DNA from 3 places in the Puribacter membranae genome. Region 1 is predicted to be linked to each of the others. Evidence: predicted binding sites of a transcription regulator. Region 1 holds the regulator's gene; each other region holds the start of a gene.
The links. The regulator HrcA, encoded in region 1, represses chaperone genes, less so after heat shock. The targets are predictions, from matches to a motif close to TTAGCACTCNNNNNNNNNGAGTGCTAA.
Positions count from the first base shown of each region.

Region 2: rpoH (RNA polymerase sigma factor RpoH) is a predicted target of HrcA. The motif match lies at 6,080-6,106, and genes of this name have one in related genera.
Region 3: ACZ41M_RS05525 (co-chaperone GroES) is a predicted target of HrcA. The motif match lies at 2,072-2,098, and genes of this name have one in related genera.

Region 1 covers NZ_AP040167.1:1,527,885-1,538,535, forward strand. Annotated here, with positions in the region: gene recN (DNA repair protein RecN) at 1-542, opposite strand, end outside; gene ACZ41M_RS07370 (NAD(+)/NADH kinase) at 561-1,481, opposite strand; gene mgrA (L-glyceraldehyde 3-phosphate reductase) at 1,573-2,562, opposite strand; gene ACZ41M_RS07380 (Dph6-related ATP pyrophosphatase) at 2,631-3,314, opposite strand; gene hrcA (heat-inducible transcriptional repressor HrcA) at 3,477-4,499, shown strand; gene hemH (ferrochelatase) at 4,535-5,569, shown strand; gene ACZ41M_RS07395 (multidrug effflux MFS transporter) at 5,614-6,864, shown strand; gene rapZ (RNase adapter RapZ) at 6,915-7,802, opposite strand; gene hprK (HPr(Ser) kinase/phosphatase) at 7,833-8,798, opposite strand; gene ACZ41M_RS07410 (PTS sugar transporter subunit IIA) at 8,829-9,302, opposite strand; gene ACZ41M_RS07415 (IS1595 family transposase) at 9,610-10,281, shown strand; gene rplI (50S ribosomal protein L9) at 10,309-10,651, opposite strand, start outside.
Region 2 covers NZ_AP040167.1:1,814,385-1,825,035, forward strand. Annotated here, with positions in the region: gene ACZ41M_RS08780 (Ppx/GppA phosphatase family protein) at 1-263, shown strand, start outside; gene deoD (purine-nucleoside phosphorylase) at 498-1,232, opposite strand; gene ACZ41M_RS08790 (phosphopentomutase) at 1,240-2,499, opposite strand; gene deoA (thymidine phosphorylase) at 2,680-3,996, opposite strand; gene deoC (deoxyribose-phosphate aldolase) at 4,030-4,800, opposite strand; gene deoR (DNA-binding transcriptional repressor DeoR) at 5,161-5,931, shown strand; gene rpoH (RNA polymerase sigma factor RpoH) at 6,209-7,081, shown strand; gene ACZ41M_RS08815 (accessory factor UbiK family protein) at 7,161-7,400, shown strand; gene ACZ41M_RS08820 (agmatine deiminase family protein) at 7,550-8,908, opposite strand; gene ACZ41M_RS08825 (hypothetical protein) at 9,025-9,375, shown strand; gene ACZ41M_RS08830 (DUF494 family protein) at 9,395-9,850, opposite strand; gene dprA (DNA-processing protein DprA) at 10,118-10,651, opposite strand, start outside.
Region 3 covers NZ_AP040167.1:1,111,705-1,122,355, reverse strand. Annotated here, with positions in the region: gene groL (chaperonin GroEL) at 1-1,632, opposite strand, end outside; gene ACZ41M_RS05525 (co-chaperone GroES) at 1,695-1,985, opposite strand; gene ACZ41M_RS05520 (hypothetical protein) at 2,257-3,399, shown strand; gene ACZ41M_RS05515 (IS481 family transposase) at 3,670-4,746, shown strand; gene ACZ41M_RS05510 (2OG-Fe dioxygenase family protein) at 4,807-5,040, shown strand; gene ACZ41M_RS05505 (IS1595 family transposase) at 5,052-5,723, opposite strand; partial or broken gene ACZ41M_RS05500 (2OG-Fe dioxygenase family protein) at 5,788-6,216, shown strand; gene ACZ41M_RS05495 (cysteine desulfurase-like protein) at 6,234-7,508, shown strand; gene ACZ41M_RS05490 (2OG-Fe dioxygenase family protein) at 7,574-8,281, shown strand; gene lepA (translation elongation factor 4) at 8,416-10,218, shown strand; gene lepB (signal peptidase I) at 10,233-10,651, shown strand, end outside.

The sequences.
Region 1 (10,651 bases):
GCGCTGTCCTGCTCGGCTTGCACACGCGCTTTTTGTACGTGTTGCCAGTGTTGGTAGGCGGCGCGCACGGCGACACGCAGCTCGCCCAGTTGCGCGTGGTTGTCCAGTAAATCGCGTTGTGACACGGGTTTGAGCAGTAATTGATGCGCGTGCTGGCCGTGAATGTGTACCAGTTGCTCACCCAAATCGCGCAATTGCGTCAGGGTCACACTCACACCGTTGACAAACGCGCGGCTCTTGCCCTGGGTGTCAATCGTGCGACGAATCAAGAGTGTATCCGCTTCATCCCCACTCAATTCCTGCTCGTCCAGCCACGCGGCGACTTCCTTTGAAATGCTCAATTCGGCGGTGATGTCGGCCTTGTCGGCGCCCTGCGCGACCAAACTTGCATCGGCGCGCTCGCCCAACAGCAAGCCAATCGCGTCAAGCAAAATCGATTTGCCCGCGCCCGTCTCGCCCGTGAGTACGGTAAAGCCCGACTCGATGTCCAAATCGAGGGCTTTCACAATGACGAAATGACGCAGACTGAGACGCACCAGCATGGTTAGCTCACTATTGAATTACAGAGGACGCGACGGATTGAGCTGCCAATTGAGTTTTTGGCGCAAAGTCGCAAAGTAGTTGTACGACAGCGGATGCCAGAACACCGCCTGATGCGGCGCGAGGCGGATGTGCAGTTGATCGCCCTGCACCGCGTAGGAAAACACTTGGGTATCGCAGTGAATCGCCGCTTCGCGTTTGGATGTAATTTCAAGCTGAATCCGACACGAATTCGGCAGAACAATCGGGCGATTGGACAAAGACTGCGGCGCCACCGGCGCAAGCGTGATTCCCGCCAACTGCGGGTGCAAAATCGGGCCGTTGGCTGCCAGCGAATACGCGGTCGAACCGGTCGGCGTGGCGATGATCAGCGAATCGGCGCGCTGGCGGTACATGAACTGCTCATTCACATTCACGTTCAGCTCCAGCATCCCTTCGACACTGCGCCGCGCCACCACCACGTCATTGAGCGCGGTTCCGGTGAACAGCACTTCATTCTCACGCACGACTTTGACCTGCAACATATCGCGCGCTTCCACCTCAAAACGCTTGTCTACGAGGATTTCGCGCAAAGCATTCGGCGCATCGGCCAGTGCAATATCGGTAATGAAGCCCAAATGCCCCTGATTCACGCCGATCAACGGCAAACCATACGGCGCGACCTCGCGCGCCACGCCCAGCATCGTACCGTCGCCACCGACCGAAATCAGCACATCAGCGGTCTGCGCGATCTGATCAAGCTCCACTCGCGGGTAATCGGTGAGCTGGAAATAATCATGCGTGCGCGCCTCAATCACCGCCTGCTTGCCCAAATCCGCAATGATGCGCAACACCTGCAACAGCGGCTCGGGCGAAGTGTCCGGCGCAAGCCGACCCACCACGGCGACCGTGCGAACGTCTAAATCATAGGAGCAATGGGGAAGGGTGCGGTTTGAATTCATGCGCGCATTGTAAAGCATTGCGTCAGTCGAAACAATCTGAACGCGGTACGACGTCGCGCAAAGCCAACTCAATGCAACCCAACGCGCTCATTTACGCCAAAATCGCCTCAATCGCACTCAACTCATCCGCCGCGAAGTCCAAACGCTGCAAGCACGCCAGCGAATCACGCAACTGCTCCGCACTGCTCGCGCCAACCAACACCGAAGTGATGCGCGGGTCTTTGAGCAGCCACGCCAGCGCCATTTGCGCCAGACTTTGACCGCGCGCCTGCGCCAACTCATTCAGCGCCCGAATCTGCGCCAATCGCGCCTCGGTAATTTGATCGCTTGTCAGAAAACCATGCGCCTTACCCGCACGCGAATCGGTCGGAATGCCGTGCAAATAGCGATTGCTCAACATCCCCTGCGCCAACGGCGAAAATGGAATGCAGCCAACGCCTTTATCCGCCAGCACATTGAGCAAACCCTCCTCCACCCAACGGTCCAACATCGAATAACGCGGCTGATGAATCAGACACGGCGTGCCCAATTCGCGCAGCATGTCGATCGCCTGCGCAGCCAACGGCGCAGGATAATTCGACAAACCGACGTACAACGCCTTACCCTGCCGCACCATCAAATCCAGCGTACTCATGGTTTCGTACAGCGGCGTGTCGGGATCGGGGCGATGATGGTAAAAAATATCCACATAATCCAGCCCCATGCGTTTCAAACTCTGATCCAAACTGGCGACCAAATACTTTTTCGAGCCAAAATCCCCATACGGTCCATCCCACATGGTGTAACCGGCTTTGGACGAAATAATCAATTCATCCCGATACGGGCGAAAATCGCGTTTGAGGATGGCGCCGAAGTTCTCCTCCGCCGAGCCGGGCGGCGGCCCGTAATTATTCGCCAGATCAAAATGCGTCACACCGCAGTCAAACGCCGTGCGCAGGGTCTGCCGATAATGCTCAAAGCTGTCCACGCCGCCAAAGTTGTGCCATAACCCCAAGGAAATCGCAGGCAGCTTCAACCCGCTGCGACCGCAACGGCGGTATTGCATGTCCTGATAACGATGTGCTTGTGCCTGATAGTTCATTGATATGCTCCCAATAAATGAAGTGATTAACAAATGCTCTCACCTCTTGGTGAGAGACTGAAATACAGTCACAGTAATAAATCCGTAAACACAAAACCGTCGCGCGCCACCGTTTCGCCCAGCGTAAAATCCACCGCCTGCGCAAACATGGGCCCGTCAAAAGCAAAGCTGTGAAATTCGCCGTTTTCACCGCACGGATCAACATCTGCGGGCAAGTCGCGCAACAGCGTTGCATCGAATATACGCCCCGCAAAGTCTTTGGACAATTGTTTCGGGTCAACACAGGTCAGCACCGATCGCAAACCCGCCACCACCATCGTTTGTGACAGTTCACGCGTATCCGAACCCCAGAGCGGGAAAATCGGGCTGATGCCCGTACCCTGCAAGCGCTCCTCTCGGTAGCGGCGCACGTCTTCGAGAAACAAGTCACCAAAGGCGAAATGCGTCACGCCCGCCGCCCGCGCCTGAGTGACGAATTCGCTCATGACTTGCGCGTATTGCTCGTTACTGCACGGATAGGGAATGTAGATGATCTGCAACGGCAAACCCAAACGGTCGGCCTGCCGTTGCAGCAGCTTGACGCGCACGCCGTGCATGGCGACGCGATTGAACGCTTGGTTCACTGTGCAAAACAGCCCCGCCAGTTCGATCTGCGGGTCTTGACGCAAGGTGTGCAGCGCCCACGCGCTGTCTTTGCCACTGCTCCATGACAGTAGGGTTTTGTGTTTGCTTTCGTTGATTGCATTGTGCATCGCTGTCCTTTGGGCGCAGTGTTTGGTTGCACTGTGTTTGGTTGCGCCGTATTTTGTATTGATAACATCGGCTCACACTATCACTGCGTGCGCGGTATTGTCAATCACACATCCCGCCAGTTTGTTACAATACGTCATACTTTTTTATGCACTTGATTTGACATGAGCTTAGACGAACGCGCCAGTCGGCTGCTAACCACTTTGGTACATCAGTACATCGCACAGGGCACGCCTGTGGGATCGCAGATGCTCACGCACAGCGCGGGGCTGGCGCTCTCGCCCGCAACCGTGCGCAATGTGATGGCCGAGCTGGAGCATCTGGGATTTATCACCAGCCCACACACTTCGGCCGGACGCATTCCGACACCGGCGGGCTATCGTTTTTTTGTGGACAGCATGATGACGGCAGGGCAATTTGCCGCCGAGGACACCGCTGAGTTCGCCACGCCGGAATTTTCCGCCGACACGCCAACGCGCATGGCGAACCAAGCGGCGCAAACATTATCGCAGTTATCGCAATTTGCGGGCATCATTGCCACGCCGAAACGCTCGCAGGTATTCGGCCACATTGATTTTCTGCAACTCTCGCCCAACCGCATCCTCGTGGTGATGGTCACGCCGGAGGGCGATATTCAAAACCGCTTGTTGCAGTTGAGCCAGAGCTTCACGCCCAGCCAATTGGTCAGCGCGGCGAACTATCTGAACAGCCACTACACCGGTAAAACCTTTGAGCAGATTCGCCTCGAACTCACGCACGAATTGCACCACCTGCAACGTGACGTGTCGTTTTTGATGCAGCAGGCACTCGCACAGTCCGAAAGCAGCGCCCACGACGACGAAACGCTGATCGTCAAAGGCGAGCGGCATTTGCTCGACGTGTCTGAGTTCACCAACAATATGGAACGGCTGCGCATGACCTTTGACCTGTTTGATGAGAAAACACGCTTGTTGCAGCTGCTCGAACACACGCGCACCGCAGGCGGCGTTCAGGTATTTATCGGCGGCGAATCTGAGGTTTTGCCGTTTGATGGCGTGTCGCTGATCTCCGCGCCGTACACGGTCAACAACCAAGTGATCGGCACGCTCGGCGTGATCGGTCCGTCGCGCATGGCGTACGAAAAAGTGATTCCGCTGGTTGATGTGACCGCCAAATTACTCTCGCGTGCGATGCAAAATTTCAATTGATTGAATTCATTTAAACCCAAAATACAAAGCTTTTCATGTCCTCACGCATAACCCAAGCCATTTTATTGATCAATTTAGGTTCACCCGATGCACCGACTGCGCCTGCGATTGCGCGCTATTTGGCGGAATTTCTCGGTGATCGCCGCGTGGTCGATATCCCCAAATGGCTGTGGTATCCGATTTTGCACGGCATCATTTTACGTCGCCGTCCGGCGCGGCTCGTACCGCTGTATGAGATGATTTGGAACCACGACGTCGCGCCCGAAAATGGCGCACCGCTCAAGGCCATCACGCAGGCGCAGGCGAGCGCCTTGCAGCAGCATTTGGACGCGCATCACGGCGCGCAGGCATTCAAAGTATATTGGGCCATGCGCTACCAAAATCCCGCCATCGGCGCGGTACTGCAACGCATCGCTGATGAAGGCATACAGGAAGTCATCGTCCTGCCGCTGTATCCGCAGTACTCGATGACCACCACCGAAACGGTGTTTGACGAAATAGATCGGCAGATTCGCGCGCGTGGCTTGACGCTCCAACAACGGCGCATCACCGAGTACCCCACGCATCCGCAGTACATTCAGGCTTTGGTTCAGTCGATTCAGGCATATTGGCAAACGCACGGGACGCCGGATTTTGCTGCCGGTGACCGAGTTTTACTCAGTTTTCACGGTTTGCCTGAGCGCAATGTCCGCCTCGGCGACCCGTATCAGGCGCAGTGCAATGCCACGCACCGAGCGCTGACCGAAGCCCTACGCGATGCACTCGGCGTACCGCCCTCTGCGGTGCATATTGCCTATCAATCGCGCTTTGGCGCGCAAAAGTGGATCCAACCGTATGCGATGGAGGCGCTGACGCAGTTGGCACAATCGGGCGCACGTCGCGTGGACGTGCTGTGTCCGGGTTTTTCCGCCGACTGTTTGGAAACATTGGAAGAGGTCGCGCATCAGCTCAAAGCGGTGTTTTTAGAAGCGAGCGGCGCACAGTACCACTACATCCCGTGTTTGAACACGGACAGCGCGCACATCGAAATGATGGCACAATTGACGCAAGCAACCTCATCGACCCCATAGATTGAATCAGATCTCAGCTAAAGAACAACAATAGAAAGTTTCCCTTGCCGTTTAAAACCTATCCGAACGAACACATCGGCCGCCTCGAATTCATCATCCTAATTGCATTGATGATGGCGATTGGCGCTCTGTCGATTGACACCATGCTGCCTGCGTTTCCGCGCATGACCCATGATTTTGGCCTGCAGGCCGAACAAGCCAACCATATTCAATGGGTGGTCTACGCCTATATGATCGGCTTTTCTTTTGCTCAGTTGATTTACGGTGCGCTCGGTGATTATTTCGGTCGTCGACCGATAGTCCTGCTCGGCTTGAGCATTTTTGCGCTGGCTTCGATCGGCGCCGCGCTTTCGCCCAGTTTTTACTTCCTGCTCGCCATGCGTGTCCTGCAAGGGATCGGGCTGGCCGCGATGCGCGTGCTCACCGCCGCGATGGTGCGCGACCGCTTTTCGGGACACGCGATGTCGCAGGTGATGTCGATGATTATGATGGTGTTCATCATCGTGCCGATTATCGCGCCGAGCTTGGGGCAATTGCTGTTGTTTCGCTTTGAGTGGCACAGTATTTTTTGGGGCTTGCTGTTGTATGCCGTGCTTTTGGGCGCGTGGTTTACCTCGCGCATGCCGGAAACGCTGGATCCGAATTTTCGCCGTCCGATCTCACTCGCCAGCATGTGGGACAGTCTCAAACAATGCGTTCACAATCGTTCGACCTTGGGCTATGCGACCGCGGTCGGTCTGATGCAGGGTGTGCTGATGGCCTACATCGGCTCGTCCGAGCAGATTTTTCAGCGCGATGTGTACCAGCTCGGCGAGCACTTTCCGCTGATGTTTGGCGCGATTGCCATGTCGATGGGCTTGGCGGCGTTCACCAACTCGCGCTTGGTCGCGCGCTTTGGCATGCGACGCATGGCGCACAGCGCGCTGTGGCTGTTTTTAACGCTCACCAGCGTTTTGACGGTGTGTGCGTGGGCTTTCAACGGTCATCCGCCGATTGCTCTGTTTGCCCCCTTATTGGCGGCGTGTTTGTTCTGCTTTAGCATCATGATGCCGAATTTCAACACGATTTCGCTGGAGCCGATGCGTGCGATTGCTGGCTCCGCATCATCATGGACCGGTTTTTACACCAGCTTGATCGGTGCGATTTTGGGCAGTTTGATCGGGCAGGCGTTTAACGGCACGGTGCTGCCGTTAGCGCTTGGTTACTGGCTCATCGGCCTGCTGGTGTTGGCCACGGTATTTTGGACGGAACGACGCTTGCCACTGCATTTGGGTTCGGACGACGCGCATCACTGATGTGCGCATCGCACTCTATAAAAAAATCGCTCCTTTAAGGGAGCAATTTTTTAATGTGCATCTATAGTTTTCATGGTTCGATGGCGCACCAATACTTGATTTTCGTGTAAAAAACCGTTTGCAACCATGCGCTGCGCCAAAGTCTGCGCAATATACACCGAACGATGTTGTCCGCCGGTACAGCCGATGGCGATGGTAACGTAGCTGCGGTCATCCTGTTCAAATTTCGGCAACCAGCGTTGCAAAAATTGCTCAATGTCCCCAATCAGTAATTCGGTATCTGACTGCGCTTGCAAAAACGCCTGTACCGGCGCATCCAAACCGGTCAACGGCCGCAAATTCACATCATAAAACGGATTGGATAAAACCCGCGCATCAAACACAAAGTCGGCATCCAGCGGGACACCATGTTTGAAGCCGAACGACTGAAACAGCACGGTCAATCGGTCATTTGGCAAGCTCAACACCTCGTGGATGTACTGTTGCAGTTGCTTGGCTTTCAACTGACTGGTGTCAATCACCACCGATACCTCAATCAACGGCATCAGGCGCGTGCGCTCCAGATCAATGCTGTCCTTGAGCGACTGATCGGCGCCATCAGCGGACGCTGCCAAGCGTGATAAAGGATGACGTCGACGCGTTTCGGAATATCGCTTAACCAAAGCGCTGTTATTGGCGGTCAAAAATAGGCTGTGTACCGCCTGACCTTGCGCGCGCATGGCCACAATCTGATCACGCAGTTTTTCAAAATCCGCAGACGAGCGCGCATCAATGCTGATCGCCAAGCGCGGATACGTCGCGCGATTCATTTCTGCAACCAAGGATTCCAACAAATTGGCTGGCAAATTGTCGACGCAGTAGTAGCCCATGTCCTCCAAATGCCGCAAGGCCACGCTTTTGCCTGATCCGGATAAACCGGTGATGAGTACCAAATTCATAATCAATACGCGCTTTTTGCCCGATAAAATTTAAATTTCGCCCTGTATATTGTGGCTGGATCGATCCACACGCGTCTCATCCATCGCCTGTCGTTGGCGCATCATGAATTCTTGCAAAGTGTTAATCCCGCGCAATTTGAGCACCGTATCGCGCACAGCCGCCTCGACCAAAACCGCCAAGTTACGCCCTGCCGCGACCGGCAACACCACTTTGTGAATATCCACCCCCAAAATGTTTTCGGTCAAATGCTGCATCGGCAAGCGCTCGTATTTCGTATCCATCTCGTTGCGCTTAATCAGTTGGGTAATCAGACGCAATTTGATTTTGCGGCGCACCGCCGTTTCACCAAAAATCGTTTTGATATCCAGCAAGCCAATGCCGCGCACTTCCAACAGATTTTGCAATAACGGCGGGCAACGACCTTCGATAAAATCCGGCGCGACACGCGCGAAATCCACCTGATCATCGGCCACCAAACCATGTCCGCGCGAAATCAACTCCAACGCCAATTCGGATTTACCCAACCCCGATTCGCCCGAGATCAGTACACCCACGCCCAACACGTCCATCAGCACACCGTGGCGCGAGCAGCGCTCGGCAAACAGGCGGTTAAAGTACACGCGCAAATATTCAATCACCCGCGCAGACGTTTCTGCCGAGCAAAACAGCGGAATCACATGCTCTTCACACCATTGAACCAAAAAATTCGGCGGTTCTACGCCATCGGCCATGATTAAGGCTGGCGGCTCGCCGTGGTGCAAAAAGTCGTTGAGGTATTCGAGCCTGCGGGTTTCACTCAGCCGGTCAAAAAAATCACTCTCCGCTTGCCCGATCACCTGAATGCGCGAAGCGTGAATCAAGTTCAAATGCCCGACCAGCTCTGCCGATCCGGCGTGCGAATCGGACAAAATACGAAATGCGCCATCCAATCCCGCACGCCACTTGAGTCCAAGCGGCGCTGAAACATCGTTGTATAAAGTAGCGATTGATTGCATGGCAAATCCTGTCTGCGAAATCAGGAGCGCTTACGCCAAACTGCGACGAGCCGGTTCCCAAGTTTGTACCCGTTGCAGCACCTCACCGGCAGACTCTGCCGCCATCAAGGTCTCGCGGTTATTTTTATCACTCAGAAACTCGGCCAACTCCGACAGAATCTCCAAGTGCTGCTGCGTGGCCTGCTCAGGCACCAGCAAAAACACCATCAGGCTCACCGGCTGCGCATCAGGCGCATCAAACGCCACCGGCGTATTCACACTCACCACGGCGGCCACAGCTTCTTTCAAGCCCTTGATCCGTCCATGCGGAATCGCCACACCCTTGCCCAGCGCGGTCGAACCCAGACGCTCACGCGCCAACAGGCTGTCAAACACTTTCGAGCGCTCCACGCCCTGATTGTTTTCAAACAAAATGGAGGCGTATTCAAACACGCGCTTTTTGCTGGACGCATCGACGTTTAGCTCGATGTTTTGAGTCGGTAAAAGCTTGGCAAGTAAATTCATAAATCTGCCTTTAATTGAGTAAATATTAAGCTGATGTAGAAGGTGCATTATAGCCATGCACCGCCATAAACACAATGAAAAGCCCTTGTGCTTTGCGCGACGATTTTCCGAATCAATACAATCCGCCCAAACGCCCGTCACAAGCGCCATCAAACCTCAGTGAGCAACCACAATCACCCAAAACAAAACCCCGCTGTTATGACAACAACGGGGTTTTAACAACAGGGTGCGCTCTTGCGCAGTTCATAAATGGATAGGGTCTTAGGAAGCAAACGCATTAAAATAAGCGCTAAGCTCTTGAGACCAAATGAAAAACAAGTACTTCAACCATTCAAAAATTAGCGAAGCAAAGTTTCGTCAGATTTTAAGGTATTTTGCTCTAGATTTGACAGCAACCGAATGTGCCGCATTAAGCGGTATATCCGTCCGTTCAATCAACAGCATATACCTCAAGATTCGTCGTCGCTTGGCGATTGTTTGCCAGCAAGCCTCACCGCTTAAAGGCGAATTAGAAGCCGACGAATCTTACTTTGGTCCGCATCGAGTACGTGGTAAACGCGGACGAGGTGCTTCAGGTAAAACCATCGTGTTTGGCTTGCTCAAACGCGATGGAAACATCTACACTGAGATTGTGCCGAATGCTTCAAAAGCCAGTCTGCAAGCTATTATCCGTGGAAAAGCAGATATTAATAGTATCATTCACACCGATGGCTGGCGTGGTTATGATGGCTTGGTGGATATCGGCTTTGATAAACACTTTCGGGTCAATCACGGTGCAGATGAGTTTGTGAATGGTTCTAATCATGTAAATGGGATAGAATCATTCTGGAGTTATGCCAAACGTCGTTTGATGCAGTTTAACGGCGTTCCGAAAAACACTTTTTTACTACACTTGAAGGAAACTGAATTTAGGTTTAATCACCGTAAGACTGATTTATATAAAGTCATTCTTAAATTACTTCGTGATCAACCTTTGTAGCATTCTGCTTCCTAAGACCCATGGATATTAAGCCAATTCAGGAACAACGTTCAAAGCGATGGTTGCGTTCACATCGGTAAACAAAGCCACAGCCACTGAGTATGCGCCGACGGCTTTCACATTGCCTTCGATCACGCGAACTTGTGATTTAGTCACTTCAAAGCCTTTGGCTTTCAATGCTTCAGCGATATCCGCATTGGTGATCGAGCCGAACAAACGACCATCTACGCCCGCTTTAGAAGCGATCTCAATGCTCTCGCCTTCCAATTTTTCAGCAACTGCTTGCGCCGCCACCAATTTTTCGGCTTGAACTTTTTCCAGCTCTGCACGACGCGCTTCAAACTCAGCCATCGCTGTTTTGGTCGCACGA
Region 2 (10,651 bases), 290 kb from region 1:
AAGTCGGTGGTCTGCGCAAACACAGCGCGATTTTGAGCAGCAACGTTGATTTCCCCGCGCATGTGTTGTGCTTGCGGCTGGCGGTGATTTTGGCGCATGCGCGCGTGGACATTGATTTGCCACAAGCGCCGCTGAAATTCAAAAACCAAAAAATCCAATGGCAGATTGAACGCCCGTGGCGCGAAGCCCATCCGCTGACCAGCTATTTGATCGATGAAGAATGGCGTGCGTGGGATAAAGTTGGGTTTAAAGCCCAAGCATAGTCATTATTACCCACACGCAGCCGCAACATCTCGTGCTTTTTAACAGAGCGCTCTCGTTTTAAAAAAATGCGGAATAAATATGATTTTCAGCGCAAGGATTTCTGTAGGTAAGCATACTTGACAGTATCCTCAATGTTAACGCTTTGATTTTGCTCAAACTTTGTCAGGGTTTCCCTGACAAAGTTTCCAATGTTAAGCACGGAAAAAGTGGGGGTTTACTTTTTCCGTATTTTCTTAAAAACTATGCGCATCCTGCCGATCGCCAATCAGCACCGACTCCAACGCAATAATCATCATGTCGTTGAAACTGGTTTGGCGCTCCGCGGCCGACACCTGCTCCTGCGTGCGGATGTGGTCGGACACGGTACAAATCACCGCAGCCTTGGCGCCGTACTCAGCCGCCAAGCCGTAAATACCCGCCGCTTCCATTTCAATCCCAACAATGCCGTACTGCTCCATCGTGTCAAACAGACTGGTATCGGGGTTGTAGAACAAATCCGCTGAGAAAATATTGCCGATGTGCACCGGCGTGCCGTGCGCTTTGGCCGCCTCGACCATCGCCTGCACCATATAAAAATCGGCAATCGCGGCAAAATCATGCCCTTTAAACCGCGTGCGATTGACTTTGGAGTCGGTGCAGCCGCCCAAGCCAATCACGATGTCACGCACATGGATATCGCGTCGCACCGCGCCGCACGAGCCGACGCGAATGACTTTTTTCACGCCAAAATCGGTGATCAATTCTTTAATATAAATCGAACACGACGGAATGCCCATGCCATGCCCCATGACCGAAATCGGGCGGCCTTTGTACGTGCCGGTGTAGCCGTACATATTGCGGATGTCGCACACTTGGCGCACGTTATCCAAATACGTTTCGGCAATGAATTTTGCACGCAGCGGATCGCCCGGCATGAGCACCACGTCGGCGAAATCGCCCATTTCGGCATTGATGTGTGGGGTGGCCATGTGATTGTTACTCCTTTAATAAATCGGTTCCGTACGCCATCGGCGTGGTACCAAAATAACGCGCCAGCGTCTGCCCAATATCGGCAAAGGTTGTGCGTGCGCCCAAATTGCGCGGCACAATGTTTTTGCCATACAGCAGCACCGGCACATGCTCACGCGTATGATCCGTGCCGCGCCACGTCGGATCGCAGCCATGATCGGCGGTCAACACCACGATGTCGTCCGCGCCGAGCAACGGATACAGCTCAGGCAAACGCGCGTCGATGTACTCCAGCGCCGCCGCGTAGCCTGCGACATTGCGTCGATGGCCGTAGGCGGAGTCCAGATCAACCAAGTTGGCGAATATCATGGTGTTGTCCTTCGCCGTGCGCACCGCCGCCAGCGTTGCGTCCAACAGCTCGGCCAAGCCGGTCGCTTTGACCTTGTGCGTGATGCCGACGTTGGCATAAATATCGGCGATCTTGCCGATGGAAATGACTTCGCCGCTGCGCTCTTCGACCAGTTTTTGCAAAACCGTCGGCGCAGGCGGCTCCACCGCATAATCGTGGCGGTTGCCCGTGCGTTCAAATTCACCCGCGCGTTCGCCGACAAACGGCCGCGCGATCACGCGCCCGATGTTGTAATCGTTCAGCTCCTCGCGCACGATTTCGCACAATTCGTACAAGCGTTCCAAACCAAAATGTCCCTCGTGCGCGGCGATCTGAAATACCGAATCCGCCGAGGTGTAGAAAATCGGTTTGCCCGTGCGGATGTGCTCCTCACCCAGTTCATCCAAAATCACGGTGCCCGAGGAGTGGCAATTACCGAGGTAGCCGGGTAACTGCGCGCGCGCGACGATGCGATCAAGCAGCTCCTGCGGAAACGAGTTGGTTTTGTCGCTGAAATAGCCCCAGTCAAACAGCACCGGCACGCCCGCCATTTCCCAGTGACCGGACGGCGTGTCTTTGCCGGAAGACAATTCAGCTGCATAGCCATACGCGCCGATCAGCTCGGCATTCGGATTCAATCCCGTCGGAAACTGCCCCGTCGCTTCGGCATTCGCCTGTGCCAAGCCGAGTGCGGTCAGATTAGGCAAGTGCAATGCCCCCGTGCGCACCGCATCACCATACAGAGCGCCGTACTGCGCGGCACGCTGGTCGCATTCGCCGCGCGCGCATGCCTGTGCAATGTGGCCGAGCGTGTTCGCGCCCGCATCGCCGAATGCCGCTGCATCCGGCGTCGCACCGATGCCAAATGAGTCCAACATGAGAATAATGGCTCGTTTCATCGTCTTCCTTTTTCAATATTAGGAGTCAAATGTCAAACCCAAATGGGTTACCAACAGGCTATTAACATTCAATCAACCCCCGTCATTCTCGCGCAAGCGGGAATGACGGCTTATTTTTTAAGATCCTATAGCATTTGCATGCTGTTTTAATTCTGTTTTAAGCGCGCAAATTCTATTGTATCAACGAATGATCTGATAAATCTCCGGCGTCGGTGTATACGGCTGTTCATCAATCGTCACCGCAGCCAAAAATGCCTGCGCCGCTTGTTGCCACGCCGCTTCGTCTTTGGCATGAATCACGGTCAGCGGCGTATGCGCATCAACCTTTGCGCCCAAAGGCAATACTTGGTCAAAACCAACACGCAAATCAATCACGTCGGTGGCGACGCGACGACCGCCGCCCAAGCCAATCACGGCAATGCCGACACTGCGCGTGTCCATCGCGCGCAAAGTCCCTGTCTGCGGCGCGAACAGCGGTTTGATGACCGGCGCGGCTTCAAAGTAGTTGGCGTAGTTTTCGACGAAGTCCGCCGGACCGCCTTGTTCCACCACCATACGCGCGAAGTATTCCGCCGCTTTACCGCTGCGCAGGGCGTGTTCGAGCTGCGCGTTCGCATCCGCTTTGTCTTTGGCCAAGCCACCGTTGATGAGCAGCTGTTCGCACAGCGCCATATTCACAGCGTGCAGGCGCGGATTGATTTGCTCGCCGCGCAGATAGCGCACGGCTTCGGCGACTTCGAGTGCATTGCCCGCGCTGGAGGCGAGCACTTGGTTCATATCGGTGAGCAGGGCGGTGGTTTGGCATCCTGCGTGGTTGGCGACATCAACGATGGATTGCGCCAGCGCTACCGAGTCCTCGTAGGTCGGCATGAACGCGCCGTTACCGACTTTCACGTCCATCACCAAGCTGTCCAAGCCTTCGGCGAGTTTTTTCGACAGAATGGACGCCGTAATCAAATCAATCGACTCAACGGTCGCGGTGATGTCGCGCGTGGCGTAAATGCGTTTGTCGCAGGGCGCCAAATCGCCGGTCTGGCCGATGATCGCCGCACCGGCGGTTTTAACGATGTGGCGCAACTTTTCAGGGTCGGGGAAGGTGTCAAAGCCCGGAATCGCAGAGAGTTTGTCCAGTGTGCCGCCGGTATGCCCCAAGCCGCGCCCCGAAATCATCGGCACATACGCGCCGCAAGCCGCGACCATCGGCGCGAGCATCAGCGAGACCACGTCGCCCACGCCGCCGGTGGAGTGTTTGTCCACCACCGGACCGTTCAATTGCAGGTCTTTCCATTCCAGCACGCGCCCCGAGTCGCGCATGGCGAGGGTGAGGGTGGTGCGCTCTTCGATGTTCAGTTTGTTGAAGAAAATCGCCATGCACATCGCAGCGATTTGCCCTTCGCTGACGCTATTATCGGTCACGCCGCTGACGTAGGCGCGAATGTCCTCGGCGTTCAGTATGCCGCCATCGCGTTTTTTCTTGATGATTTCTTGTGTGAGCATGGTGTTCTCCTTATTCTGTGTTCAAAATGATGTTCAATAATTGCTGTGGTTGATCGTGGTATCGGTGTCGTTCAACGTTGCCAATAGATTGTTCAGCAAACCCGATGCGCCAAAGCGGAATATTGCCGGTTTGACCCAGTCTGCGCCCATGATCTCGCGCGCCAAATCGAGGTATACCATCGCGTCCTGTACCGTACGCACGCCGCCTGCGGCTTTAAAGCCCAAATTGCGACGCCCGCTGGCGCGGATGGTTTCGATCATATAGCGCGCGGCTTCCGGTGTGGCGTTGATGTTGACTTTGCCGGTGGATGTTTTCAGAAAATCGCCACCCGCGTCAATCACCAATTCGCTGACCGAGCGAATGACGCGCTCGCTCACCAATTCACCCGACTCGATGATGACTTTGAGCAAGACATCGCGCGCATGGCAGACCTCGGCGCAGGCCGCGACCAAATCACGCCCGACCATCATATCGCCATCCAAATACGCACGGTACGGGAATACCACGTCCACCTCGTGCGCACCCGCCGCCACGGCGGACTCGGTTTCGCGGATCGTCAAATCCACATCGGCACCACCGTGGGGGAAATTGGTCACGGTGGCAATTTTAACCGCGCTGTCCGCACCCAGTGCGTCGTGCGCCACGCCGATAAAGCGCGGATAAACGCACACCGCAGCGGTGTGGCCGAACGGCGTCACTGCGTTCGCACACAGTTGGCGGATTTTCTCATCGGTGTCGTTGTCCTCTAAACTGGTTAAATCCATCAGTGTCAAAGCGCGTTGTGCATACTGTTTGATATCCATGTGTACTCCAGTCCATTTAAAAATGATTCTGCCATCGCCTCCCACCATTTCACTGCTCGGGATAAAAAACGCCGGTTGCTTATTATGATGGTTCTTTGCAATGCCGGCGTCAACTGATTCTCTGTACTCAGCACCTTGTTTTTCAAATACTGATGGCTCAACGAGTCATGGAGAATATTATTTTTATGTCCACATAGTATGTGAATCCAATAACATTTTCAACATATTTTGATATAGAAATCACAATTTGATGGTTTTTCCTAAATATTTCAAAAATCAGCGATATTGTTTGCATTAATTTTGTTATTTTGATAACATTTTTGGCAGGCAAATTGCCTTTTCCCCACACCTCGACAAGCCATGGAACTCACCCGCCGAGAAGAGCGCCTCAAAAAAATCGCTCAACAACTCAAACGCACCGGAAAAATTCATCTGAAAGAGGTCGCCGCGCAGCTCAACGTCTCGGAAATGACCATACGGCGCGACATCCATGCCGAGCCATGCGAGATCGTTTTGCTGGGTGGCTATTTGGTCTCCCAACAGAACAACAGCAGCGTCAGCCACTACTTTGTCTCCGACCAGAAAAACAAGCTGGTGGCTGAAAAACAACGCATCGGCGCACTCGGCGCACGGCTGATCGAGCCGGAAGACACCGTATTTTTCGACTGCGGCACCACCGTACCGTATCTGATCGACGCGATTGATGACAACATCGCATTCACCGCCATTTGCTACTCGCTCAACACCTTTTTAGCCTTGCAGGACAAGCCCAAATGCCGCGTGATTCTGTGTGGCGGCGAATTTAAGGGCGACAACTACATTTTCAGCAGCATCGGCCCGCGCAATGAGCTGGACGACCTACGTCCGAACAAAGCCTTTATTTCCGCTGCGGGCATCAGTTTGGATTTTGGCGTGACCTGCTTTTATCTGGAGGAGCTGCCGATGAAGCAACGTGCGCTGGCCAGCTCGCAGCAGCGTATTTTGATCGCCGATCACAGCAAATTCGGGCAAACGCGTGCCGCTTACATCGGCGCGCTGGACCAATTTGACCTGCTGATTACCGATCGCGCGCCCGAAGCCGTATTTAGCGAATACGCACAGGCCAATGGCATCGAACTGCTCACGCCATAGGCCATTTTCACTGTATTCAACTTAACAAAACTTTACACCTTATCCACGATTGTCCCACGCTTTCGCCATACTCTCACCACGATAATTCTTTAGTATATTAGTCAACTAATCGCACACCAACGCGTTAATTAATAGCGCTGATCGCGTTTTAGCACTCTCGATAAAAGAGTGCTAAAATACCATCAGACAAACCGATGCCAGCCTCTCACGCGGCATCATCGAGTTGATGGGATACATCAACCGCATGGAGAACAGAACAGATATGACCACATACGCAATGAGCCCTTATTCAGCCAAATACAACCAATTGCTCGCAGTGCCGAGCTTGGGTGATTTGGACGCATACACCCGCGCGGTAAACGCGGTGCCTATGCTCACGCCTGAACAAGAGTACGAGTTTGCGATGTCTTACCGCGCAGACCCGAACAACTTACAGGCCGCACACGCATTGGTGGTGTCGCACCTGCGCATGGTGGTGTCGATTTCGCGCAACTACATGGGCTACGGCCTGCCGCAAGGCGACTTGATTCAAGAAGGCTCGATCGGCCTGATGAAAGCGGTGAAACGATTTGACCCGACGCGCGGCGTGCGCTTGGTGTCGTTCGCCATCCACTGGATCAAGGCGGAAATCCACGAATACATCATCAAAAACTGGCGCATGGTGAAAATCGCCACGACCAAGGCACAACGCAAATTGTTTTTCAACTTGCGCAGCATGAAAACCGGCGAACACATGACGCAGGAAGAGGTGCATAACGTCGCCAAAGTCCTGCGCGTCAAACCCGAGGAAGTGATCGAAATGGATCAACGCCTGACCGGTCGCGACATCGCGATTGACGGCGGCATGAACGACGACGAAGATGCCGTGGCGATGGCGCCGATTGCCTACTTGGCCGACGAGACACAGGAGCCGACGCAGGTTTTGACGCGTGCCGAGAGTGACCGCTTACAATCATCCGGTTTGAGCGCCGCGCTGGACGTGTTGGACGAGCGTTCACGCGACATCATCGAAGCGCGCTGGTTGGCCGATGACGAAGGCAAAGGCCAAACCCTGCACGATTTGGCCGACAAATACCACGTCTCTGCCGAACGCATTCGCCAAATCGAAGCGGCGGCGATGAAAAAAATGCGTGCGCATTTGGCGCAATAAAGCGACAAAAATCAACGATAATACGGCGTGGGCGCAAACCCGCGCCGTTTTCGTTTTAAGTCAATCAAAGAGGACACACATGAACAGCCCGTGGAGCAAAACCGCACAAGACACCGTCGAACAATGGGTACAAAACTCGCCGCTGCGCGATTTGAGCCAAAACGCCAAGACCTTTTTGATCGGCGCACTGCAAAAAATGGACGTGGTCACGCGCGAAGAATATGACGTGCAAGTGGCCTTGCTGGCACGCACGCGCGAAAAATTAGAAGCATTGGAACAGCAGGTCGCTGAATTGGAGCGCAGTCTCGCGCAAAAATAAGCCGTGCGTGACGGCCAACCAACTGTCCGTAGCGAGTCAAAGCCTTGTCGCGACAAAAAGCGAAAGACCACTTGAATAAGCCCATCTATTCAAGCACACGGCACGAAAAAAGAGGCTGATCGCCTCTTTTTTCAATGCTCAGCGTCCGCTCAAACCCGAATCTGTTGTTGCGTGGCGCAATGGATCGTGCCACCACCATTGGCCAAGCCATCCGTGGTGATTTGCATCACACGACGATCGGGATAGAGCGCTTGAATCTGTTCAAACGCACGCAAATCCGCCGCCGCATCGCCAAAGCGCGCCATCAGCACGCATTGATTGGCCAGATAAAATCCGACATAGCCTGCGGCAAAGCCGTCCGCATTGAATTTGGATTTGCCTGAACTCCAATTGCGCGCCACCACGGTTTTCTCCACATCCTCAAAATTCGGCGTATCCAAGGCAATGGCGCGAATCGGCCGTCCTTGCGCGTCAGTGGCGGCGGACAAAATGCGTTTGTGTTCCTGCGTGGCATGATAATCGGACGAGTCGGGGTCATTGTCCAAGGTGTAAACGACCTGCGCCGGCCCCACGAAGCGCGCGTAAAAATCAATATGGCCGTCGGTAATTTCCTTGGCGCGCACGCCGGGCAGCCAAATGACTTTTTTAATGCCTAAAATCCGCGCCAATTCGGCTTCCACATCCGCTTTGCTTTTATTCGGATTGCGGTTCGGATTCAAAATACAGCTCTCGGTGCACAGAGCCGTGCCTTGCCCATCCACTTCGATGCCACCGCCTTCCATCACCAGCCAGGTGCTGATTTTGGTCGCACCGGTTTGGCCGATGATGAAATCCGCAACCCGTTGGTCTTCGGTCACGCGTTGATCGCCAATGCCGTTTTCGGCTTTCTCCGGATCTTTACGCCAGCCCGACGCGCCGGTGTCCTCCTGCCCCCAACCGTTGAAATTGAAATTCACCGCGTACAGATTTTTGTCCGCCGGTTGACCCACGGCATGCACGAAAACCGGCGCGGTATCGCGCGTCCACAAATCATTCACCGGCTGAATGAGCAGCTCAATCGCACCCGCCGCCTCTATCGGCGGCAGGGCCTTGCCACCGGTGTAAACCGCGCTTTCCTCATATTGACCGACAGCGCCGCTCACCGGCTCTGCGCGAATCTGCGTCAGAAAATCCAAGGCTTCTTGTTTGTCCTTTTCATTGCTCACCAGCATTTTCACGGGTTCGAAACGCGACAAATTGGCCGCAATACGCATCAAATCTTTACGCGCGATCGAGCGACTCGCGCCGTAATTGCCGCTCGTGCCCCACGCGGCGGCAGTCGCACCATACGCCATCCATGTGGCGCTGTGGGGTTCGCCCTCATCGGGCATGAGGTAGCCGCCGCGGGCACCCGCGGATGCCGTGGAAGACGTCTGTTCTGCGCCGTCAGCGCACGCCACGATGGGCAGAATGGACAGAGCGCCCAGCCCCTGAATGAATTGTCGCCGTGATAAACGCGTGCTTGCCATCATGTCTCCTTGTGATTTATTTGACTCCATGCGGCGCATTATACACACGCTCAAACCGCTTTGTTTGTGGGCTTTATGGTATGATCCGCGCTGTTTTCACCTATTTGGACAGCACCATGACGCAATCACAATTACGCTTTAGCGGCGACATCAAGGACTACCGTCAACCGATGGTGACCTCGCTCGGGATTATCTTGGGTTTTTTGCTGAATTTTTTGGCGACTTGGTCGGCGGAAAATGAAGCCGGAGCCGCGATTCAGACGACATCCGATTGGCTGATTGTGATCACGCTACTGGTTTCACTATTAGGGATGCTGTGGGTGCTTTACCGTGTGTTGAATAACCGTTTGGCCTCGCCCGACACCTCGTCCGAGCAGGTGGCGCGCTATTATCAAACGACATTTAAGCTGTACATCACCAGCGTTAGCTTGGCGTTTTTGGGCGTGATTATTTCGTTATTTTTCTAAATTGCACTGTCGATGTGGATCAATGGCACAAATCGCTGTCAGACTCATCCAGCATGGCGTGCAACAGCGCATCGTCAATGCTTTGCTCATCCGCCCATAAAATCGTCAGCACCAAGGCTTTGAAATGCTCAACGCTGTTCGGCACCACCGGCAACATCATGCAGCGTTCGATGATGCGCTCGCGCTGCTCGGCACTGATGGACGCGCCATGCGCCAAACTGCTGAGAAAATTCAGATTGTCATCACCCAAATGCAGCCGCTCGGCGCTGTGGTAAATGCGGTGGCTGTGCGCGTGTGTGGCGTGAACCACCTCAATGCCCAAGGGCTGGCGCAACAGTTCAACCCATGCAATCGCCGCGCGCACTTCGTTTTCCTCGAAGCCTTCGTACGCCAAACGTCGCGCGAGCGTCGCCGCGTCGGGGCATTGCGTAATGCCTGCGTAGTTTTCGAGTAGGTAAAAGAAGATATCGGCCACGTTAAAATCCTTTGCAACTGGAGGCTGAGAATGAATGTGCGTTGGTCTGACACAAGGGCAACGCGGGCGTATTTTAACCGAAAACCAACTGCGCCGCCGAATAAATCCCGATCAATGGCTCCCTTAACCTTCAATTTTTAAGGATTGCGATTCCCATCCCATAATCCGATGCGTCATTGCGGTTTTACCCCCGCAATCTTCTTGCGAACAGATGGCGTATGCAGTACGATATGACACCTTATGTTAAATGGAATGCCAGATCCATCCTTAACTCAGCCGCGCATACACATGACCGGCTCGCTTTTCAATCTCGCCTTGTAACTCCAACCCCATCAGCTCGGCCAATAGTTCGCCAACGTCCAAACCGGTGCGCGCCGCCAGCGTGTCAATGTCGCACGGATCGTGCCCCAGCGCGTTCAAAATGGTTTGCGCCGCCGCAGAAACGTCGCTTGCGCCTGAGTCCGTATGAGCAACCGAAACCGCCTCATTTTCTGCCGCCGAAATCACTCGCGTGTGCAACGGCACACGCAATTCGTCCAAAATATCCTGCGCGCATTCGACCAATTTCGCACCCTGCTTAATCAAGGCGTGACAGCCTTTGGACAGCGGTGAGTGAATCGAGCCGGGGATGGCGAACACCTCGCGGTTTTGTTCCAGCGCCTGCCGCGCGGTGATCAACGAGCCGGATTGCAGCGCCGCTTCCACCACCAAGACGCCTTGCGACAGGCCGGAAATGATGCGATTGCGTCGTGGAAAATGCGTTGGCTGCGCTTTTGCGCCGAGCGGAAATTCACTCACAAT
Region 3 (10,651 bases), 420 kb from region 1:
GCCCATACCACCCATACCGCCCATGCCACCCATATCAGGCATTGCTGGTTTTTCTTCTGGAATTTCAGCGATCATGCAGTCGGTGGTCAAGACCAAACCGGCAACCGATGCGGCGTTTTGCAACGCAGTGCGGGTCACTTTGGTTGGATCCAAAACGCCTTGCTCAACCAGATCACCGTATTCGCCAGTTGCAGCGTTGTAACCGTAGTTACCGGTGTTGCTCATCACTTTGTTGACGATCACGCTTGGCTCGTCACCGGCGTTCAACACGATTTGACGCAATGGCTCTTCCATCGCACGCAGTACGATTTGGATACCGGCGTTTTGCTCAGCATTGGCGCCAGCCAAACCAGCGATGGCCGCACGCGCGCGCAGCAATGCAACGCCACCGCCCGGCACAATGCCTTCTTCCACAGCCGCACGGGTTGCGTGCAATGCGTCTTCTACGCGGGCTTTTTTCTCTTTCATTTCAACTTCGGTAGCAGCGCCGACTTTGATCACCGCAACACCGCCGGCCAATTTGGCCACGCGTTCTTGCAATTTTTCGCGGTCGTAGTCAGAGGTAGACTCTTCGTATTGTGCACGGATTTGTTTCACACGCGCTTCGATGTTGGCAGACACACCTGCGCCATCAATGATGGTGGTGTTTTCTTTGGCGATTTCTACGCGTTTGGCTTGACCCAAGTGCTCCAAAGTCACTTGTTCCAAAGTCAAACCGGTTTCCTCAGCGATCACGGTACCGCCGGTCAAAATTGCGATGTCTTCGAGCATGGCTTTACGACGGTCGCCAAAGCCAGGGGCTTTTACAGCGGCAGTTTTCAGGATACCACGGATGTTGTTCACAACCAGAGTCGCCAATGCTTCGCCGTCAACGTCTTCGGCGATGATCAACAGTGGACGGCCTGATTTGGCCACTTGTTCCAACGCTGGCAACAGGTCACGGATGTTGGAGATTTTTTTGTCGAACAACAAAACAAATGGGTTGTCCATTTCAACCACTTGTTTTTCCGCGTTGTTGATGAAGTACGGTGACAAGTAGCCACGATCAAACTGCATCCCTTCAACCACGTCCAATTCGTTTTGCAATGATTTGCCGTCTTCAACGGTAATCACGCCTTCTTTGCCCACTTTGTCCATGGCTTCGGCGATGATGGTGCCGATGGATTCGTCTGAGTTCGCAGAAATAGTTGCGACTTGAGCGATTTCTTTGTTAGAAGAGGTCGGTTTAGAGATTTTGCGCAATTCTTCGATCGCAGCGGCAACCGCTTTGTCGATACCGCGTTTCAGATCCATTGGGTTCATACCGGCGGCAACGTATTTCATGCCTTCGCGTACGACGGATTGTGCCAATACGGTTGCAGTAGTGGTTCCGTCACCGGCGTTATCCGCGGTGCGTGACGCCACTTCTTTCACCATTTGCGCGCCCATGTTTTGGAATTTGTCTTTCAATTCCACTTCTTTGGCCACAGACACACCGTCTTTGGTCACGGTAGGGCCGCCGAAGCTGCGTTCCAAAACCACGTTACGGCCTTTAGGGCCTAAGGTTACTTTTACTGCATCGGCCAAGACGTTCACGCCTTCAACCATTTTTGCACGGGCTGCATCACCGAATAATACTTGTTTAGCTGGCATAACTTTTCCTTCGTAAATGTTTGACTATAAAAAGTAGTTGTACTTGTGTACGTACTTTTCGATTAGTTTTGGATCACACCCATGATGTCTTCTTCGCGCATCACGAGCACTTCGTTACCGTCCACTTTTACGGTTTGGCCGGCGTATTTGCCGAACAACACGCGGTCGCCTACTTGGACGTCCAAAGCAACTTGCACGCCTTGGTCATTGCGTTTGCCTGGACCGACGGCCAAAACTTCGCCTTGATCCGGTTTTTCGGTCGCGCTGTCAGGAATTACGATGCCAGACGCTGTGGTGCGCTCGGCTTCAACTCGTTTAACAATCACTCGGTCGTGTAACGGACGAATGTTCATGGAAAGCTCCTTAATCCTCAAAATAGGTTTAAAATCAAATAGATAAAGCTGAAAAAACTTGGGGTGGTGCTGTTTTCAGAGAGAAATTAGCACTCTCACCCTCTGAGTGCTAATTATGATGGCTGAATGTGATTATTTCAAGGGCAGGCGTAAAAAATTATGATAATCATTCTGGCTTTATAATGAGGTGGTCGGGTTAAGCCATAAAACAACAATGAAATAACGATGAAACAACGATGACAGCATCGAACCCAATATAAGGAGTACCCAAATGAGGACGCGGTGGTTTGGCTGGTTTTTGTGTGGATTTTTAGGTTTTGGCTGCGGCGCGGCGATGGCTGCGGATGACATGATTGAGTTTGCCATGGATTTGCACAGCGCCAGCGGCGATCTGTCTGCGGCACAAAAACAGGATTTGCTGGCGCAGGAGTGGCGTGTGTTAGCGCTTTATTATCCTAAAACCACGACGATGGGGTTGAATTCCAGTTGGAGCCGCTGCGGATTTTTATCAACCCCATGCCTTCAGTCCGATACAGAGAACGTTACTTTACCTGCCTCGGCGGTACGGCGTGAGGGTGAGGTGCTGCATTTTGCTTTACCTAAGCGTTCTCCTGAACGGGGATTTTCGCAGTTAGAGCACGTGATTGTGCGGACTCAATTAAACAGAGAGCGTGATCCGTTTACGCTGGAGTTTTCCGCTGCCTTGGGTGCAGAGGGTGAGGGAAGTGCGCATTTTCCTGTGGTTTTGAATGGCGGTGCTTATTTATTAACAGGAACGATGCATGTGCAAGGGCGCTCGTTTACGGGTATGCCTGGGTGCAATTTATCGCTGCCCGTCGAGTGCGTCGGCTGGGATGAGGCCAAAGGGCGTTATACCTTTCGAACTCGGCATCCGTATGCCTTGTATTTTCAAATTTTTAATCCGCAGAATGTATTTGACCTGCCGGCGAAAGAGCTGAAAAAACCTTATCCGAGCGCGCTGGCTCAGGTGGATATTTACAGAGCGCAGATGTTTGAACAGCGCAAGGAGGGTCGGCACATTACCTTGATTAATATTGAAGGACGACAGTCTGAAAGTAAGGGGCAAGGGTGCTTTTCCAATGATGTGGTGTATCAGATTTTGTGGGTGGATCAGCAGCTGGTTCGCTATCTGCGTCGTTATCCTGACCCGAATCAATGTGTGGGTCATGTCGATGATCTGGAGTGGGGGGCAAAAGGTGAGCTTCTGATGTATTCGGGGATGCGGGTTGATTGGGTCAATCATGGCTCGCGCGTGACTTACTTTGATTGGAATACCTTCTGCGAAAAAATTGACAGCACTGCATTTCAAAAATGTAATGCTGCGCCAGCCACCGCAGCCAAAATCGCTGAAGTCCGCGCGCAGGCGCAAAAAGTGCGGGCGTGGTTCAAATAGCTGTATCTAACGGAATGGATCAGCGGTTGTCTTTTTCTTTTAAAAATAAGAATTTTTGTTGCAAGTTTGTGTAAGTGCTTTTATCGTAATGCTCCATTGAGCTCAAAAAAGTTCAATCGGTGGGCAACAGTCACGGTAACCCCGTGGCTTTGCCCGATCAAAACGAAGTGAAGGCTTTTCTATCCGAAAAGTACTTGACAGTCTTTACCTGTATTAGTTAAGACTTAATCTGACGTTTTGTTTATCATATAGGAAACAAAGGAGTCAGAAATGAACACTCAATCAAGTCACAAGATTATCAAAAATAAATTAGGTTTGCTCAATTTAGCCCAAACTTTGGGCAGTGTCTCAAAAGCCTGCAAGACGATGGGATTTAGTCGAGACAGTTACTATCGGTTTAGAGATTTGTATGAGCGCGGAGGTGAGGCGGCGTTACAAGAAATCAGTCGCCGTAAACCGATACTCAAGAACCGTATCGACCCGTCAATAGAAGAAGCGGTGGTCAACTTCGCCATAGACAAACCCGCGTATGGACAGCACCGAGTGAGCAATGAATTACGCAAAGTTGGCGTATTTGTTTCAGGTGGTGGCGTTCGTTCCATTTGGTTACGCCATGACTTAGAAACCTTCCAGAAGCGACTCAAAGCATTATCAGCCAAAATCGCACAAGACGGCATCATACTCACAGAAGACCAACTGTTTGCACTCGAACGTGCTCGCGAAGAGAAACAAGCGCATGGTGAAATCGAAACCGAACATCCAGGCTATTTGGGTTCGCAAGACACCTATTACGTCGGCACGATTAAAGGCGTGGGGCGGATTTATCAACAAACCTACATCGACACTTACTGCAAGCTGGCGATTGTCAAACTGTATCAACAAAAACACGCCATTACTTCGGCTGATTTGCTTAATGACCGTGTGATACCGTTCTATGAGGCGCACGACATACCGCTGTTACGCATCCTTACAGACCGAGGCAGTGAATACTGTGGCAACCGAGAAACGCATGAGTATCAGTTATATTTGGACTTAGAGGACATTGAGCACACGCGTACCAAGGTCAAGCATCCGCAAACCAATGGCATTTGTGAACGTTTCCACAAAACCATACAAAACGAATTCTACGCCACCGCATTTCGGCGTAAAATATACAACAGTTTGGAAGAGTTACAAGTCGACTTGGACGCATGGGTGCTGGATTACAACGAGCAACGAACCCACTCAGGGAAGCATTGCTTTGGTAAAACACCCATGCAAACTTTTTTAGATAGCAAACATATCGCTATCGAGAAACAACTGAATCGGACATTTCAGACAACCGAGTCAGTTTTAGCGACAGCCTAATAACTGTCTGTCAGGTCAAGTCGTGGCTACTACACTTTACCACAAGTGAAGGAGACAACCATGTTGCATGTGAATGCACCAACACACAATCCATTTTATTTGTCCATGGGCGCTTTATCCGCGCCAGCGCTGGCTGATCTGGCGCCATTTTTCAACAATCTTCCCGAAAATTCGTATCAAGACGGCGGCTTTCGCAAACGTCGTTTCAGTGCGTTTGTCTATGAAAACGGCAGCGTGCGTCGCTTACCCAAGCGAGCTTTTGCGCAGTCGGAGGATATTAATCATGGGTCTTAGGAAGCAGAATGCTACAAAGGTTGATCACGAAGTAACTTAAGAATGACTTTATATAAATCAGTCTTACGGTGATTAAACCTAAATTCAGTTTCCTTCAAGTGTAGTAAAAAAGTGTTTTTCGGAACGCCGTTAAACTGCATCAAACGACGTTTGGCATAACTCCAGAATGATTCTATCCCATTTACATGATTAGAACCATTCACAAACTCATCTGCACCGTGATTGACCCGAAAGTGTTTATCAAAGCCGATGTCCACCAAGCCATCATAACCACGCCAGCCATCGGTGTGAATGATACTATTAATATCTGCTTTTCCGCGGATAATGGCTTGCAGACTGGCTTTTGAAGCATTCGGCACAATCTCAGTGTAGATGTTTCCATCGCGTTTGAGTAAGCCAAACACGATGGTTTTACCTGAAGCTCCTCGTCCGCGTTTACCACGTACTCGATGCGGACCAAAGTAAGATTCGTCGGCTTCTAATTCGCCTTTAAGCGGTGAGGCTTGCTGGCAAACAATCGCCAAGCGACGACGAATCTTGAGGTATATGCTGTTGATTGAACGGACGGATATACCGCTTAATGCGGCACATTCGGTTGCTGTTAAATCTAGAGCAAAATACCTTAAAATCTGACGAAACTTTGCTTCGCTAATTTTTGAATGGTTGAAGTACTTGTTTTTCATTTGGTCTCAAGAGCTTAGCGCTTATTTTAATGCGTTTGCTTCCTAAGACCCTAATCATTTTCAAGGCGGCGTGGTGCGTGAGTACGAGGATATGGAGGACGCATGCTGCGCCAGTACCGGTTTTCAGGAAATGATGGCGCACTTTTGTGCGCAGGCGAAGCTGGCCGAGGGCGTGGAAATCGAAATTCATCAACTGCGTATTTTTGCACAACCCAACGGCATGGCCGAGGTCGCACCGGAGGGCGTGCATCAGGATGGCTTTAATCGCATTGGGATGTTCATGATCAATTATGAAGACCTCAATGGCGGCGAAATCCGCGTGCATCAGGCCAAAGACAGTCCGGCTTTTATCGAGCGCCGTTTCCAAGAGGGTGAGTACATTGTGCTCAATGACGCGCTGTTTTGGCACGATGCCAACGACATTCATGCCACGCGCGCGGATCGCCCGGGTAATTATGATTTGTTCGTTGTGACCGCACGTCAGCCGGAATAACGGAATAAGGGAGTTTTATGATCGTTCACGATAGTTTGACGCAGGTAGCGCGCGTGCGTGCGCTGCTGCCTGCTTTGTCACAAATAGCCCCTTCCGGACGCACGCCGGTTTTTTTTGATGCGCCCGGTGGGGCGCAGGTGACGCAACGGATGCTGGATGCGATGACGGGCTATTTGTCCCGCTATAACGCGAATTTGGGCGCGCCGTATTTTTCCAGTCAGCAAACCGTCGCGGTGATGCAGCAGGCACGCGAGTCGGTGGCGGCTTTACTTAATGCGCAGGCTGAGAATATCGTCTTTGGTCCGACTGCGACCAATTTGATGTTTGGTTTTTCGCGGGCGCTGAGTCAAACGTGGCAGGCGGGCGATGAAATTATTGTCAGTGCGCTGGATCATTATTCCAATGTGTCCTCGTGGCAGCGAGCCGCGCAGGATCGCGGTGTGACGGTGCATCAGGTGCGCCTGGATCCCGAAACCTTGGATTTGGATTATGCGCATTTGGCGCGTTTGCTCAATGCGCGTACGCGATTGATCGCGGTGACTCATGCCTCGAATGTCAGCGGTCAGATTGTGGATGTGGCGCGCGTGGTTGCCTTGGCCAAAAGCGTGGGTGCATTGACTTTCGTGGATGCGGTGCATTACGCGCCGCATCATTTGGTGGATGTTCAGGCGTTGGATTGCGACTTTTTGGCGATTTCTGCGTATAAATTCACGGGGCCGCATGTGGCGGCTTTGTACGCAAAAACCGAGCATTTGGAGCGTTTACAGCCGTATAAGGTGGAGCCGGCCGCGTGCGTGAATCCGCATCAGTGGGAGCAGGGCACGCAGAGCTTTGAGGGTTTGGCTGCGTTGAGCGCAACGGTCGAATATTTGGCAGATATGGCTGCGATGGTCGGATTGGCCGGGCATGCAGCTGCGACGGCCACGCTGCGCGAGCGGCTGGTTGCCAGTTTTGCTTGGATGCATCAGCACGAGCAGGATTTGTCGGCGTATTTCTTGGAGCGTCTGGCGGCTTATCCGCAGATTACTTTGTATGGACGGCGCGAAGTGCAGGGGCGCACGCCGACGTTTGCTTTTCAGATTGCGGGGCGTTCGCCGCGCGCATTCAGTGAGTTTTGTGGTCAATACGATGTGTGCGTCGGCGATGGGCATTTTTATGCGCAGGGTTTGGTCACGCTTTTGGGGTTGATGGAGCAAGGAGGCGTGAATCGTTTGGGCTTTTTGCACTACAATACGCGATCCGAAATCGAACGGTTTTTTGAATTGCTCGATGTGTTTTTATCCCAACCCTGAATATTTTCATCATGTCCCTACTGATTGCCCCACCTGTTATCCCTGTTGATCAATGTGTTGTAACCATGCGTGCGCAAGGGATGGTGGTGATGGGGGCGGCCGATGTGTGCGCGGCGGTGGATGTGCCTATGGAGGCGCTCGCCGCGCTCACGCCTGCGTGGGATCGTCTGTGTCGCGATGAATACCTCAAAGACGGCGGACGTTATCGCTTGCGGCGGCATTCGTGCTTTGTCGTGCGTGATGGCGCAGTGTCGCAAACCGAACATCGCGCGCATTATCAGCCGGTGGAGTACAACGCTTTGCACGGCGGTATGCGGCGTTGGTTCGAGCCGATGGAGCAGGGCGTGGTTGCGCATCCGGCATGGCAACGTTTGATTCAGAGCGCGGCGCAGATGTGCTCGGAGGTTGCGCCAGTTGGCGAGGGGGCGGATCAATGGTACATTGAGGCGCATCAGTTTCGCATTGATACCACGGACGGCATTGGTCGTCCAACGCCTGAGGGCGCGCACCGCGATGGGGTTGATTTCGTCATGGTATTTTTGCTCGATCGCGTTGGGATTAAGGGCGCTGAAACCCGCGTATTTGAGGCGGACGGGCCAAAGGGGCAGCGGTTTACCTTGACCGAGCCGTGGTCGTTGCTGTGGATGGACGATGCAAAAGTGATCCATGAGTCCACGCCGATTCAGCCGGTCGATGAGCATGGTCATCGAGACACTTTGGTGTTGACCTTCCGACGGGATGGTTTTTTGGGTGATGATGAACTGGAGTCCTGAGTGCGTGCTCGAGGGCAAAAGCCCGAAAGCCACCCGAAAACTTGCGCTTTCAAGTAAAATAACGCGTTTTAATTAAACTTTGTCACCGCTATGTCTTGAGAGCGGTTCGAATCGGATTTATTTAAGTTATTTACATGAAAAATATACGTAATTTCTCAATCATCGCCCACATTGACCACGGTAAATCGACCTTGGCCGACCGCATCATTCACATGTGTGGTGGTTTGTCCGAGCGCGAGATGGAATCGCAGGTGCTGGACTCGATGGATATTGAACGTGAGCGCGGGATTACGATCAAGGCGCAAACCGCCGCACTCGAATACAAAGCGAAAAATGGTGAAATTTACAATCTGAATCTGATTGACACCCCAGGACACGTTGACTTCTCGTATGAAGTGTCGCGCTCGCTGTCTGCGTGCGAAGGCGCGCTGTTGGTGGTGGACGCGTCGCAAGGTGTGGAAGCGCAAACAGTGGCGAACTGCTACACCGCGATTGAGCTGGGTGTCGAGGTTGTGCCGGTGCTGAATAAAATCGACTTGCCCGCAGCCGAGCCAGCCAATGCGATTGCCGAGATTGAGGATGTGATCGGCATTGAGGCGCAGGATGCGGTGTTGTGTTCGGCGAAAACGGGCTTGGGCGTGGACGAGGTGTTGGAGCGCCTGATCGAGCGCGTGCCGCCGCCGAAGGGCGATCCGAATGCGCCGTTGCAGTGTTTGATTATTGACTCCTGGTTTGATAACTACGTTGGCGTAGTCATGCTGGTGCGCGTGGTCAATGGCACGCTCAAAGCGAAAGACAAAATTCAAATGATGGCGACCGGTGCGCAGCACGGCGTTGAGCATTTGGGTGTTTTCACGCCGAAATCGAAAAATCTGCCGCAGTTGTCCGCCGGACAAGTGGGCTTCATCATTACCGGCCTGAAAGAGTTGTCCGCTGCGAAAGTGGGTGACACCATCACGCATGTGAATTCGCAGGCCAAACCGGCGGCGGACAAACCGTTGCCCGGCTTTAAGGAAATTCAGCCGCAGGTGTTTGCAGGCTTGTTCCCTGTGGAATCGTCCGAGTACGACGCCTTGCGCGACTCGCTGGAAAAATTGAAACTCAACGACGCATCCTTGCAATACGAGCCGGAAGTATCGCAGGCTTTGGGCTTCGGTTTCCGCTGCGGTTTCCTCGGTTTATTGCACATGGAAATCGTGCAGGAGCGCTTGGAGCGCGAATTTGACATGGACCTGATTACCACCGCACCGTCGGTGGTATATGAGGTGGAAATGCGCGATGGTACGATGGTACAGATGGAAAACCCATCGAAAATGCCCGACCCGTCGAAAATCAACGAGATTCGCGAGCCGATTGTCACTGTGCATTTATTCATGCCGCAGGAATACGTTGGCAGTGTGATCACACTGTGTACGCAAAAACGCGGCGTGCAGATTGACATGACTTACCACAGTCGTCAGGTGAAATTGACCTACGAGATGCCGATGGCCGAAGTGGTGATGGACTTTTTTGACAAACTCAAATCCACCTCGCGCGGCTACGCATCGATGGATTACGAGTTCAAAGAATACCGTCCGGCAGACGTGGTCAAGGTCGATATGCTGATCAACAGCGAAAAAGTCGATGCACTCTCCATCATCGTTCACCGCTCAAACGCCGCTTCACGCGGTCGTCAGGTCGCGGCGAAAATGCGCGAATTGATCCCGCGTCAGATGTACGATGTGGCGATTCAGGCCGCGATTGGTGCGCAGATCATTGCGCGTGAAAACGTCAAAGCCATGCGTAAAAACGTGTTGGCCAAATGTTACGGCGGCGACATCACGCGTAAGAAAAAATTGTTAGAGAAACAAAAAGCCGGTAAAAAACGCATGAAACAAGTCGGCTCGGTCGAGGTGCCGCAGGAAGCATTCTTGGCAATTCTACGAGTGGATGACTAAGGGAGAAATCAAATATGTGGTTTGGCACATTATTGTTGGTACTGTTTATTGTTACGGGTATTTTTTGGCTGCTCGATAAATTCATTTTCGCACCGAAACGTCGTGAAGCCGCCGATGCGATCCGCGCCCAAGCGACGGGTGGATATGACGATGCAGTCCGCGCCGCTTTGGCACGCCCCGCGTGGCTCGAATACACCGCGGGTTTGTTCGGTGTGATTGCCTTGGTGTTCGTACTGCGCTCGTTCGTGGTCGAGCCGTTTCGCATTCCGTCCGGCTCGATGTTGCCGAATCTGTACGTGGGCGACTTCATTTTGGTCAATAAATACACCTACGGCCTGCGCATGCCGATCACCAACGACGTGGTGGTGCCGATGAATCACCCGAAAAAAGGTGAAGTTGTCGTGTTTCAATTTCCACCGGACAAATCGCAAAG